Regions from separate parts of the Paenibacillus sp. Soil724D2 genome, predicted to be linked through region 1. Evidence: a T-box and tRNA genes for the amino acid it is inferred to sense, from the RefSeq annotation. Region 1 holds a T-box; the other regions hold tRNA genes.
The links. The T-box of region 1 lies ahead of ASG85_RS30400 (arginine--tRNA ligase). A T-box ahead of a tRNA ligase gene usually reads a tRNA of that ligase, here a tRNA-Arg.

Region 1 (4,463 bases):
CGTGTCCTCACCGTTTCGGTCATCATTATTGGCTCGCTTCTGGGAAGCTTGACGATCATTGGGATTATCACTGTTGTACTAGGATTTAATGAACCGGAGAATATACTAATAGGCTTTGGGTGTGTCACTGTCATTGCGATGATCATAGCAAAAAAACTAAATTCATTAGTGCGATACACGATACTCATTAGTGGATTGCTGCTTGGAGCAGGAGCGGCTGTATTTACGGAGAATGTTCCTATTCTCTTGGTTTTCCTGGCGCTTACGATTGCAGCTTTTATCTACATTGGTGGGTTGGTACATCGTATATTCTTCTTACTGGCTGCTGTCATTATTGCTTCTTTCGTACTTTTCAATTGGATTGATAGCGGTACTATTGTTCTTACCGTACTTACCGGCTTATTATTCATTATGTTTGCCAGTGGTCAGGTCATTGCAAATACGGGAGTCAGACAACCCATACTTTACAGCAGTTTTCCTTCATTTCTGATAACTTTATTTGCCTTAACTTTTATGGCGGAGTCATCTTGGTATTATATAGCCAATGTGCTATTCTTTATCGTCGTTGTTCTCGCTTTGGTCATTAGTAGACAACTGCAAATCAAATGGATTTATGCTTGGTCAATGGGCTTCTGGATTGCTTTCCTGGTATATAAATATTATGATCTGGCCTGGAAGCTTCTGCACAAATCGATTAGCTTCGCGGCTATCGGGATTTTGGTTCTTGCCTTTACGGTTTGGTATGAAAAAAGACATCGTTCTGAAGCGATTGAACCCGTTGAGGCTAATTCTAATTATGCTATGAACCGCTGGATTATTGCTCTGCTAGTTCTGCTTCAAGTCATGGCAATGTCCTTACAAATTGGTAAAAGTGAGTGGCTGCTCGCTCACGGACAGCTGATTAAGCTGGAGCTTAAACCGCTTGATCCACGTTCACTAATTCAAGGTGACTATGTGCGTTTGCGCTATACTATATCTGAGCCGCCTCTATTTGCAGATAAAAATGATGAGGCAAGTTCTAAGGGGAAAATTACAATCGTTCTCTCTCCGAACCAGGCGACAGGTGTTTATGAATATCGCCGCTTATATACCAAAGGGGAAGCATTAGCTCCGGGAGAGGTTCGCATGAATGGAAACAAGGTCGGTTATGAGGGTATTGAATATGGGATCGAGACTTATTTCATTCCGGAAGGAACAGGCCGTGTATTTGAACGGGATGCCAAGTTTGCTGAAGTGAAAGTTTCTGCTGGCGGCGATGCGATCCTTGTGCGTTTATTGTTACAACCAAGTGTTGTCCAATAAAGATTAATGTGGTAAAATTACCCGATCTTTGCTTAAAAGAAAGGGGTAACTCTTCTCATGTGGCTTATATTTTCAGTGCTTGCGGCTGCCAGTTTCGGGCTGCGAGGCATTCTATATCATTGGACCAGCCAGCAATCGCTGAATCGGAATGTGCTGCTCTGCGGCACATTTTTTATGGGGGCGCTCGTCAGTATTGGCTGCGCCCTTATTTCACAGCAAGAGTGGACGGTATCAGCTCTGATTGGTGTTCAAATGGGATTGTTCTCTTTTGGAGCCAATGCCAGTATGTTCAAAGGCTTTGCGGTAGGCAAAGCCTCTTTAGTTGCCATCCTCACCGGTTTACCATCGGTCGTTGTGGTTTTCGTCGCATTTCTACTTTGGGATGAGCGACTTAATTTATGGCAATTCTTTGCCTTCCTTGTGATCGTAGTAGGTATTTTATTCGTTCGTTACTCGAATGATATCACCCTTAAGAACCTGCAAGGAGCCGGATGGGGAGTGCTTGCTTTGTTTCTTTTTGCCGGAAATGATTTGTCTAGCAAATGGACAACCATCGTTTCTGCGCCATTGTTTCCAACGCTATTTTTTATGTTTGCAACAGGGACATGCTGTTTCGGATTATGGTGGTTGAAGGACAGGGCAAAGGATAAAGGAAAAGAAGTCGCGCCAGCCAGTTGGACAGAACGTAGAACCTTCCTGATTGGAATGGTCGTCGGGATTACAAATGTCATAGGCATGATCTTCATTATCCATGCATTCGATCAGGGGAAAACGGGATTAGTTTCCGCCGTCGTTGCACTTAATGTATTGATAGTCTTATTGTATACACGGTTTGTTTTGAAGGACAAATTCTCAAAAATGGAGCAATCCGGCTTAGCTTTAGCATTCATAGGCATTATGATGATGAAATTAGTTGGATCTTGACAACACATTATTATTGCTGTAATATTCAGTAAATTCTTAATTTCATAATCAACATTGATGAACAGGACAGTAATTCTTGTCGGACAGTCGCAGCGAGCCGGAGCAGGTGGGAACCGGTACGAATGTCAAGAGTGAAGCGGGTCTGGGAAATGGTCTTCTGAAAGTACGGTGTAGGGAGATCCGGCATAAGCCGTTATCGTTGGAGTGGTTAAACCAGTGGTTTAACACTTAGAGTGGTACCGCGGGAATGAACAGCTCTCGTCTCTTATTATAGAGACGGGGGCTTTTTTGCGTTTTTCTGAAAAAAGATTATAGGCTTCGCATCAATCCTATTAGGAGGAATATGCCATGATTCAACAGCTTTTAACGAATGAAATCGAGTATCATGTAGGTGTTTTATTTCAAGAGTACGGAATAGAACAACCTGTGACGCTGAAAATCTTGACGGAACACCCAGCACACGCAGAGCACGGGGATTACAGCACGAATGTTGCTATGCTTTTAGCAAAAATAGTACGTAAAGCTCCTTTGCAAATCGCACAAGAGCTTCAACAGCGTATAGAAAAGAGCGGTTCCGTACAAGGCTTATTTGCCAAAGTGGCTGCAGTGCCTCCGGGGTTTCTGAACTTTTATATAAGTTGGGACACGTGGTCTTCTGGTCAATATGGAGCTGCAAAAGAGCTTGTTGATCAAAGAAACAAAACAAGAATTTTGATCGAACATACATCAATCAATCCGAATAAAGCTGCTCATATTGGCCATTTGAGAAATTCTTGTATCGGTGATTCGTTGTCTCGCATGCTCTCGCAAGCAGGGTATCAGGTGGAGGTGCATAACTATATTGATGATCTGGGGAATCAATTAGCGGATACCGTGGTGGGCATTCTTCATACAAAGACAGAAGAGTCTTTTAATCGATTTGGCGACTTTTGTTGGGAAACCTACGCTAAGGTGAATCAGGCTTACAAAGTGCAGCCAGAGCTTGTAGAGCAGCGTTCTACAGTTCTTCATGCGCTAGAGAGTGGGCATTCCAATCTTGCGTGGATGGGTGCTTTGGTGGCGGAAAGGATCGTTCGCGAGCAGTTGGAAGAAATGAAGCAGTTCGGCATACATTACGATGTGCTGGTTTGGGAAAGCAGCATTGTGAGAGCGGGATTCTGGGACACAACCTTTGAGCTGCTGAGCCAAACTGATATGTTTCATAAGGTGACGGATGGGAAATTAGCAGGCTGCTGGGTATTGAAGAATCTAGAAGAAGGGGCCGTTACAGCTGGGGAAAGCACAAATTATCAAGGGGATAAAGTGCTTGTTCGTTCCAATGGTATTTTAACGTATACAGCGAAGGATATAGCCTATCATCTATGGAAATTCGGTGTGCTGCCGAATGATTTTGTATATAAAAAATGGGAGGATGGACTATGGTCCACAGCTTTCCAGGGCAGAAAGAAATCGATAGGGCAAGCGGATGTCGTCATTAATGTTATTGATTATCGTCAGCAATACCCGCAGGAGATGGTTAAGCTAGCTCTAGAAGTATTGGGCTATGAGCAGCAGGCGAGTCAGCTTAAACACGTGAGCTATGGGGTCGTTTCCTTAAGCCCGGAAACTGCAGCAGGACTGGGTATTGATATTTCGGCTGGCAAAAGCTCCTATGCGATGTCTGGGCGCCAAGGGATTGGAATTAAAGTCGCGGACCTACTCGATCACATGGAGAGAGTCATTGACGCTAAACGCTCAAGAAAAGCGGGTATTTCCAGCAGATCGATTGCTGCGGCTGCGATTCGTTATTATTTGCTGAAATATCAGCTGCAAACAGAAGTTATTTTTGACTTGGAGCAAGCGACGGAAATAACCGGGAACACGGGCGTCTACCTGCTTTATGCATACTCAAGAGCTAACAGTATTTTGGACAAAGCAAAGAAAGATACTCGACTTCATAAGATGGAAGCAAAGTTCGATGGGACTCTTCTGGAAGAACAGGAATATCAGCTTTTGAGGCACGTCGCCTATTGGCCCGAAACACTGGAAGCTGCCACTAAACAATTGGCGCCTAGCATACTCTGCCATTACGCTTTCGAGCTAGCTTCGCTTTTTAACCATTTCTACAGTGTTTGTCCGGTTTTAAAAGGCAGTGAAGAAAGCATAGCCCATCGCCTTTGGATCACGCAAACGTATAAACAGACGCTGCATCAGGTACTGGAAGTGCTGGGTATGCCGACGCCAAAACGATTGTAACC
Region 2 (4,463 bases), on a different contig from region 1:
TGAACATAATATAGGGATCTTTGAGTAGAGCTCAAAGTCTCTCCTTTTTAGGGATCTTTGAGCGGAGCTCAAAGTCTCTCCTTGTAGGGTATACTTCCTGTCAACCTTTTCTAGGGGTAAATCGCACATAAAGAGGAGAATCTCTTCTCCCCTTCATGTGTTTTCCAAATCTGTGATTAGTAAATATTATAGACCTTTTTTAGCAATGAAAGCTACTAAATCAACAACACGGTTGGAATAGCCCCACTCGTTATCGTACCAGGAAACCACTTTCAGCATGTTGTCGCCAACTACCATTGTGGAAAGAGCATCGATTGTGGAGGAAGCTGGGTCACCATTGAAGTCGCTGGATACAAGCGGATCTTCTGTGTAATTCAAAATGCCTTTAAGAGGGCCTTCGGAAGCTGCTTTCAGAGCTGCGTTTACTTCGTCAACTGTTACGTTAACTTTAAGCTCAACAACCAAATCAGTTACGGATACGTTAGGTGTAGGAACACGCATAGCCATACCGTTCAATTTGCCTTTAAGTTCTGGAAGAACAAGACCGATTGCTTTTGCTGCACCAGTGCTGGAAGGAATGATGTTCTCAGCTGCTGCGCGAGCACGACGAAGGTCTTTATGAGGAACGTCAAGCACGGATTGGTCATTTGTGTAAGAGTGAACAGTTGTCATCATACCTTTTACGATACCGAAGCTATCGTTGATAACTTTCGCGAAAGGAGCCAGACAGTTTGTTGTACAAGAAGCGTTGGAGATAATTGTATGAGCTGCTGGATCGTATTTATCTTCGTTCACACCAAGTACGATTGTGATATCTTCGTCGGAAGCTGGAGCGGAAATGATAACTTTCTTAGCTCCGCCTTTCAAGTGAAGGGCTGCTTTTTCTTTAGCTGTGAAAATACCAGTAGATTCGATAACGATTTCTGCACCTACAGATGCCCAAGGCAGGTTCCCAGGGTCACGCTCAGCAAAAACTTTGATGGAACGACCGTTAACGATCAATTCGCCTTCACCAGCTTCAACTGTAGCGTCTAGTTTACCGTGAGTTGTGTCATATTTGAGCAAATGAGCCAATGTTTTAACGTCAGTCAAATCGTTTACTGCAACGATCTGTACTTCTGAATTGTTCAAAGCTGCGCGAAATACGTTACGACCAATACGTCCGAAACCATTAATACCTACTTTTGTTGTCATAGCCAATTCCTCCTAAGATTAAATAAATAATTATATTTCAAAACGCAGCTGATGAAGGCATACGTTATGATGTCTTTCGTCTTTATTAAACATGTTTCATAATTTCCAAAGCTGCTGCCTCATCGGTTACAAGAACATCTTCCTGTCCATGACGAAGCACGGAAGCGATCGCTTCCCCCTTACTCTTCCCGCCGGCTACACCAATAACGACTTCAATACGCTGAAGATCCTCCAGACGAAGCCCTACGGTTGGCATCTTGTGAACCACATTTCCTTGGCGGTCAAAATAGTACCCTAACGCCTCTGCGAGAGCACCCTCGAGTTCCAGACTGCGTGTCGTCTCAGCGTCCACCTTACGTCTGCGTGCCATGACCATAGCATCCCCGATACCGTGTACAACGATGCGACAACTACGAACAGCGTCAACAACTTCTTGAATTTGCGGATCTTGGATAAGCGATTGGTAGGCTTCCTCCCCGAGATGATCCGGTACATGCAGCAATCGGTATTTACCGCCTGTTTTCTTGGCCATAATAGAAGCAATGGTGTTCGCCTGCATATCCACACTTTCACCAAGTCCACCGCGAGCCGGTACGAACCAGCTGCCTTTCATGGAAGAGGATATCGCCAGGTTATTGGCAATCTGCGCCATCGTAGATCCGCCGGTTACAGCGATGATATCATCTTTGGACACGTACTTGCGGAGTGCTGCTGCACCTGCACGTCCTAGCTCCTTCTTCGTAAATACCGAAGTGTCGGAATCACCAGGAACAACAATCACTTGCGAGATGCCATATGACTTAGCAATACTTTCCTCCAAGTCCGTTAATCCAAAAGCCATCTTAATGATGGGCTGCATGTCCTCGAGCAATTGACGACCCGATTCACTAATCTTCATCCCTGTTGCATCCGATTCGAGAAGTCCAAGCTCCTTAAGGAAATCAACTTCCCCGCGCAGCACGCGTTCGGTCATATCGAGCGAAGAAGCTAACGTTCTGCGTCCGACAACACCGGAGACTAAGATATGATGTAAAATCGAGTACCGCTTCTTCATGATGTCCATGAGATCCGGCAAGAGCTGTTTCTGAATGTCAAGAATTTCTCTCATATGACGACTTATAACGCTCCTGATCCGTCGATGGACGTTTTATGTCCCGGGTATACATTTTGTGTCCCACCCGGGCGAAAAAAAAGTTCCTTACCCAAATCCCAAATCAGAAAGAGGAATTCACTGAAGATTGTTCTGCGTGAATGCTTTCTGATAGCTTACTATTTCATTATAACCAATTTTCTTTCCAGATTCAACATTTGTTCAAACATTTTTCACTAATATGGGCTGAAAGGGCTTACTGTCTTGCTTTTTCTGGGCGTCTGACATATAATAACCCTTGCTTCACTTATTAACTTTTTATGCGCCCGTGGTCCAATGGATATGACGTAGGCCTCCGAAGCCTGAGATAAAGGTTCGATTCCTTTCGGGCGCGTTCTTAAGAATTACAGCAGAATCAGCACCAGATTGGCCAAAATCAGCATCCTTGCTGATTTTTTTTATTGTTAGTTTGACCTTTCTTGACCTTCAGAGGTTTTTTCGTTATCATACTTGTAGATACTGTAAACAGTATGTACAAAGGAGATCAATTTCATTATTCTATGATTACATTGACTCCACGTATCCATCTTTTAAACCATGTACCCACCCCAAGGAGGTCATTCTCATGAGTTTTATTCCTATGGTCGTCGAACAGGACGCGCGCGGTGAAAGAGGGTATGACATCTACTCTCGCTTGCTGAAGGACCGCATTATTTTCTTAGGCACGGGTGTCAACGATGTTGTGGCTAATTCCATCATTGCTCAGCTACTTTTCTTGGCCGCACAAGATCCTGATAAAGATATCTCGCTTTACATCAACAGCCCTGGCGGGTCCATTACAGCTGGTATGGCTATCTTTGACACGATGCAGTTCATTAAGCCAGACGTATCCACGATCTGCGTTGGTATGGCTGCTTCTATGGGGGCATTCCTCCTCACAGCAGGTGCCAAAGGCAAACGTTACGCCTTGCCTAACAGCGAAGTTATGATTCACCAACCACTTGGTGGTGCTGAAGGTCAAGCCTCAGACATCGAAATCCGCGCTAAGCGTATTTTGAAAATGAGAGACAACCTGAACAAAATCCTCGCAGAGCGTACGGGTCAAACTTTCGAGCGCATCGAAAAGGACACAGACCGCGACAACTTCATGAGCGCTGCGGAAGCGGCCGAATACGGACTCATCGATAAAGTTATCGAGCGCGTCTAATTTGTAAAATAAAAACCAGCCTGCGGTGACTGCTCAAATGAGCGGTTCTGCGGCTGGTTTTTTTATTGGATCTCCCCACTCTTCCCTTCTCACCGCCGCCGTAAGCTCGAAAAAAAAGAGCCTCCAGAGACACTAGTGTTATGCAACACTGGATCTCCATAGGCTCTTTTCTATTCAAACTTATCTTAATTCTTCTCATCCAATGGATAGAAAATCAGGTCAATCGGGAATGCCGAGCCTGCCGGAGGCGTGAACTCGATGTCCAGCGCGTCTTCCGTACCTGTTGTACGAGCTAGCACTTCCATTCCGTCAAATGCTGTAATGACACCGGAATAAGGAACCGGAATGATTTCACCGTTTATTTTGAATGGTCCTTTGAACACGCCGCCTTTGGCCATAATCATAACAGCCATTTTGCGCGGCTTATCCGCATGGATTTTATAAACCACGCCATAATTACCGCCATTCTCTACATTCTGCTTACGCATCACGTCATACCCTTTAACGAACGGATCCGTCTTATTATCACCAATCGTTAGTACCGACGTTTTCGTGAAGCTTGAGGCGTCTATATCCCATTTAATTTCCGATGTCGGGAATGTGCCGCGTACGTGGCCTGTGAAGCCCAATAACGGAAGCTCCTGCGCTATCGTTGGCGTCAGCATGCGATCCGTCACACCGAATGAGATTTGCAGCTCACCGTCTGTTTCTACATCGTAAAATAAGTTCACGCCCTGTCCCGGATAGAAGTCCGGAAGCTTCGCATACACGTAAGTCTCATGAGGAGGCACTGTCAGTTCGTCCGTATACACATTGCCTAGAAGAAAGTCTACGGACGCTTCACTACCGATCAAATTCGCATAAACGGAGGGATACACCTCTCCTTTATTCGTTGTCTTGATCTTAACCGGTTTATCCGAGTTATTCGTTGCGAATATCGCCATGGTCATCTTCTGCTTAGTACCGTTGATA
Region 3 (4,463 bases), on a different contig from region 1:
TCCGCAGACCGTAGGTGACATCCTCATAAGGAGTATTCAGAATGAGCTGCTGTTCCGGATCTTGAAAGACAAGTCCAACGTCTTGACGTAATTGCTTGAGTTCTTTGCGGGTATAAGTTAAAGCTTCGTTCTTCCATACAACTTGGCCTGATGAAGGTGAATGAATGCCAATAGCTTGAAGAAATAATGTTGATTTGCCAGAACCGTTATGACCGCAAATAGCTGTTTTTTTTCCCTCGGGGATGCGGAGCTTTAATTTGTTTAAAGCCATGTTCTGAGAAGCGGGATAGCTAAAACTAACTTCTAAGGTTTCTAGAATCGTGCTCATCGGATACTCCTCCAATTCCAACGCAGCCAAATTTCGAGCAGCAGTAAGAGCGTGAGTCCTACATAACTTTCCAATTTATATCGAAAAGGTACAGGGTTAGCTCGGTAGGGGGCCATGTGAATGTCATCCGTAAAACCTCGGGAGACAAGGCCATTTGACAATGATTTATACCGCTGCATCGTTTTAATAAACATTTGAACAATAATAATGGCTGTATCCTTTAGTCTATTTTGGAAACCAGTCTGACCGCCTCTAGATTGCTGAGCCACATACATGTTATTGGCAATTTCAAATAGGATGAACAGAAACCGATACATAATAAGCATAATTTCCAGAACTAGCTTGGGAACACGAACTTTTTGTAAAACTTGCAGCATTTCGGAAAAAGGAGTGCTGAACATAATAAAGGACACGCAACTTAGACTTGCTATGATACGAACGAATAATTTGCCAATTAGCAAAAGAGCTGTTGAAGAAACGGACAACTTCCAGTCCATGAATGTAAAGGCCGCCACCTCATGGATATCAGGCAAGGCTTCTTGCAAAGGACGGACCTCTACCACTATTGCGGGTACACTACCTACAAAAAATAGGCATGCAGCACCGATGATAGTTACATAATATTTGATTGGAATACGAGCATAGACTACCGTCCATACGGCCATCCAAATCGCTATAATTACCTGGACCGCTGGATGCGTTAGATAAGAAAACAACAGCATGGTAACTGCAAAACCGCACTTCCACATCGGTGATAGGGGGCGTAAGGCATTTTTATAGGAGAGCGAGTCGATTAATTTCATCATTGGTTTTTGGACTTAGACGTTTTCCCTTTGAAATAGCCAAAGGCATACCCGATGAAGCCAGCCCCGATGGCAGCTTGTAAGGCGAACAGCATACTTTCCGTCTCAGCTGGGAGCTCAAATAATGAAGAGAACCATGGCGTATAGGAAGGCTCAATACTTTGGATTAATTGTTCAGCGGCATCATCAGATCCACCAAATTCGCCTTTTGCGAAAATAAGGGGTAAGACTGCCAATAATACAACGGCAATTAACATCAAGGTATTCACAGTACGAGTTTTCATAGCTCAGAAGCTCCTTTCATTTTATGTTGTAGAATGGATAGCTCTTTTGGGCTGTAAGATTGTAACCAATTCCATATTAATACGGTTAAAATACCTTCACTAATAGCAAGAGGAATTTGTGTAATGGCAAAAATACCGCCGAATTTCAAAAAGGATGCTATAAATCCACCTTGTTCAGCTGGGAATGCAAGAGCTAATTGGACAGAAGTAACAATGTATGTGGATAAGTCGGCAAGAGCAGCTGCCAAAAATATCGACCATTTTTGTTTGCCTGTTGTTTTCATCATGGACTTATATATGAAGTAACCAACTACTGGACCGGAGAGGGCCATGGAGAAAGCATTTGCCCCGAGTGTCGTAAGTCCTCCATGAGCAAGTAAAACCGCTTGAAATAACAAAACAATCGATCCTAGGACGCTCATAGGGAGCGGTCCGAACATTACGGCTCCTAAACCTGTACCTGTTGGGTGAGAACTGCTTCCGGTTACAGAAGGGATCTTCAATGCCGACAGTACGAAGGTGAATGCGCCAGCAAGGCCAAGCATAATTTTGAGCTCTGGATGTTCTTTCGTAATTTTGATAAGTGCTCGGACACCTAGAAAGAAGAACGGAAGGAAGGCTGCCCACCAAAATATAGCCCAACCTACAGGGAGAAATCCTTCCATAATGTGCATGCCGTAAACGGTTTGCGGTTCATTAATGAATAGATAGAGGGCTAACCCTATAACCACTAGTAAGAAGCTAGTGACCTTGTTCTTTTGTGCCTTAGTTTGCATGTTTTTTAATTCCTCCTAATTAAAGTTTGTGTAACGAACAAAAAAGACCAATCCTGATGGATTGGCCGTGGGTACGTACGAATAAACGACAAATATAAGCTAGATGTCGAAAGACTTGACGTACACCGCTCCTTTCCGCGAAGGTTTCTGGGTGCATAAATGAAGGTAGGTCTCCTGGCTCTCGGATCATCGTATTCTTTCAGCCTTCCCTGAATTTTCATCAAGTGACATGATAGAAAGAAACTCCCCGAATACAGTGGCGGGACCGCTCGGGATTTGCACCCGATTCCCTGTTACCCCTTGCTTGCTACGCAAAGGCACCTCATTTATTCGAAAAAATATGTAATTGAAAAGAGTATAACACAATATGAAAGATTCGTAGCATAGTGAAATTTTATTTTTTAGCAAATGTAGATAAACAAAAAAAGATCGCGATTTCTCGCGATCCTTTGCCGTGCATGAACGTCCCAGGAGGGATTCGAACCCCCGACCGCACGCTTAGAAGGCGTGTGCTCTATCCAGCTGAGCTACTGAGACATAAACCTCTTCTTACCTTGCGGATTTGATCCGTTTAGCGAAGCAAGAGTTATATTATCATATAGTTTAAAGTGAAGTCAACCCTATTTTATATATTTATTTTGCAATCACTTGGACAATCAAGTAAACTGTCACCAGCGAGAAGATTTCTGAGGTGATCATCATAACGGACCCATCCATCAATAACTTAATTCTTTTTCCGAAAACAGAGCAATTTTACGAAGAGGAGCTTACTCGGTTCCTAAAAACAGAGCAGTATAGTGATGCGCTCCAATTGCTTACCTTTCTACTGCAATTTCCGACAGTAGACCAACACAAAACTGAACAATGGGAAGCTTTGAGGAATTGGCTGTATACCATGTATCCAGAAACCATGTTCCCTATGACGTCTCCATTGGAAGATGATCCAGAAGAAGAAACGGATCTATTACGGCAGTACATACAAGATAAGACAGCCGATGATGGCGCCTTTGCGCTTAAACTTCTGAATATGCTAAGAGAAGGTACGTTGGAGCAGCAAGTCAATGCCCTTGAACAATTAGCGTTCATTGATCAATCTGACGTGAGCGACCGTGTAAAGGAGTGGCTATGTGAGAAGCCGCGGCACCCTCACATTCAGTTTAAAGCTTTGCAGGCGCTTAAACAGATGGGTGAGCGAGGATTTATTGAGTTTCCTAAGAATGGGGAAAAGATCCTTGTCGAGATCGAAGAGACACCGCTGTGCCCGGAGGATTTTCCATCACGCATTCGTGATATGATTCGCAGAGTCGGGGACATTAGTGAAATAAGCCAACCTGATTTTGTCTATTTTGCCAAGCAGACCTGGCAGGAATTTCTAGCCTATGCGTATGGGACATCGATCTATACCGATCTGCAGAAAGCGGAAGAAGGTGCTGTTGATGTGTGGGCATCTGCACTTCATGCGATTCTTCAAGAGAAATTGTTTGGCTCGGTGAATCGTGAAGAATTACTAGATAATTACGGGATTGTTGATTCCATGAAGCTTCAGTGGAAACGAGCTAACCTTGTGCTGCAAGCGTTTGTGAAGCAGTTTAATCCGGACCCATCATAAGGCAAGAAAGGCTGCCTTGAAATGAAAATCTTATATGGTATAATAGAATGGTTGTAAAGAGCGTAACGTGAAAATATGTCATCGTACATTTTTGGAGGGGAAAGCATAAAATGAAAGCAAGTTGGGAAAAAATAGAGAAGAACGTAGGCGTTCTTGAAGTGGAAGTTGGCGCAGAGCGCGTAGCAGATGCTTTGGATAAAGCATTTAAAAAGGTATCCGCGAAAGTGAATGTTCCAGGATTCCGTAAAGGGAAAGTACCTCGTTCTATCTTTGAAGCTAAATTTGGTGTAGAAAGCTTGTATCAAGATGCTTTAGATATCATTTTGCCAGAAGTTTATGTGGAAGCGATTGAAGAAGTTAAAATCGAGCCTGTTGATCGTCCTGAAGTAGACGTTGAGCAATTCGGCAAAGGACAAGTACTGAAGTTCAAAGCTAAAGTAACTGTTAAGCCTGAAGTAACTCTTGGCGAATACAAAGGTATCGAAGTTGAAGCGGTAAGCGCAGAAGTTACGGATGAAGAATTGACTGAAGAGCTTACACGTTTGCAACAACGTCATGCTGAATTGGTTGTTCTTGAAGAAGGACAAGCAGCAAATGGTGACGTCGTTGTCCTCGATTTCGAAGGATTTGTTGATGGAGAAGCGTTCGAAGGCGGTAAAGCGG

Region 2: it encodes a tRNA-Arg, which carries the amino acid that the T-box ahead of ASG85_RS30400 (arginine--tRNA ligase) is inferred to sense. The anticodon was not compared.
Region 3: it encodes a tRNA-Arg, which carries the amino acid that the T-box ahead of ASG85_RS30400 (arginine--tRNA ligase) is inferred to sense. The anticodon was not compared.

What each region holds. Positions count from the first base shown of each region.
Region 1 is NZ_LMRY01000056.1:10,348-14,810, reverse strand. It holds gene ASG85_RS30410 (GDYXXLXY domain-containing protein) at 1-1,302, shown strand, start outside; gene ASG85_RS30405 (EamA family transporter) at 1,360-2,226, shown strand; T-box leader at 2,275-2,495, shown strand; gene ASG85_RS30400 (arginine--tRNA ligase) at 2,575-4,461, shown strand.
Region 2 is NZ_LMRY01000009.1:187,050-191,512, forward strand. It holds gene gap (type I glyceraldehyde-3-phosphate dehydrogenase) at 187-1,194, opposite strand; gene ASG85_RS11700 (sugar-binding transcriptional regulator) at 1,280-2,302, opposite strand; tRNA gene ASG85_RS11705 (tRNA-Arg) at 2,607-2,678, shown strand; gene clpP (ATP-dependent Clp endopeptidase proteolytic subunit ClpP) at 2,910-3,491, shown strand; gene ASG85_RS11715 (stalk domain-containing protein) at 3,677-4,463, opposite strand, start outside.
Region 3 is NZ_LMRY01000011.1:94,586-99,048, forward strand. It holds gene ASG85_RS12925 (energy-coupling factor ABC transporter ATP-binding protein) at 1-328, opposite strand, end outside; gene cbiQ (cobalt ECF transporter T component CbiQ) at 325-1,134, opposite strand; gene ASG85_RS12935 (energy-coupling factor ABC transporter substrate-binding protein) at 1,131-1,415, opposite strand; gene ASG85_RS12940 (energy-coupling factor ABC transporter permease) at 1,412-2,191, opposite strand; cobalamin riboswitch at 2,338-2,531, opposite strand; tRNA gene ASG85_RS12945 (tRNA-Arg) at 2,655-2,728, opposite strand; gene ASG85_RS12950 (hypothetical protein) at 2,883-3,800, shown strand; gene tig (trigger factor) at 3,911-4,463, shown strand, end outside.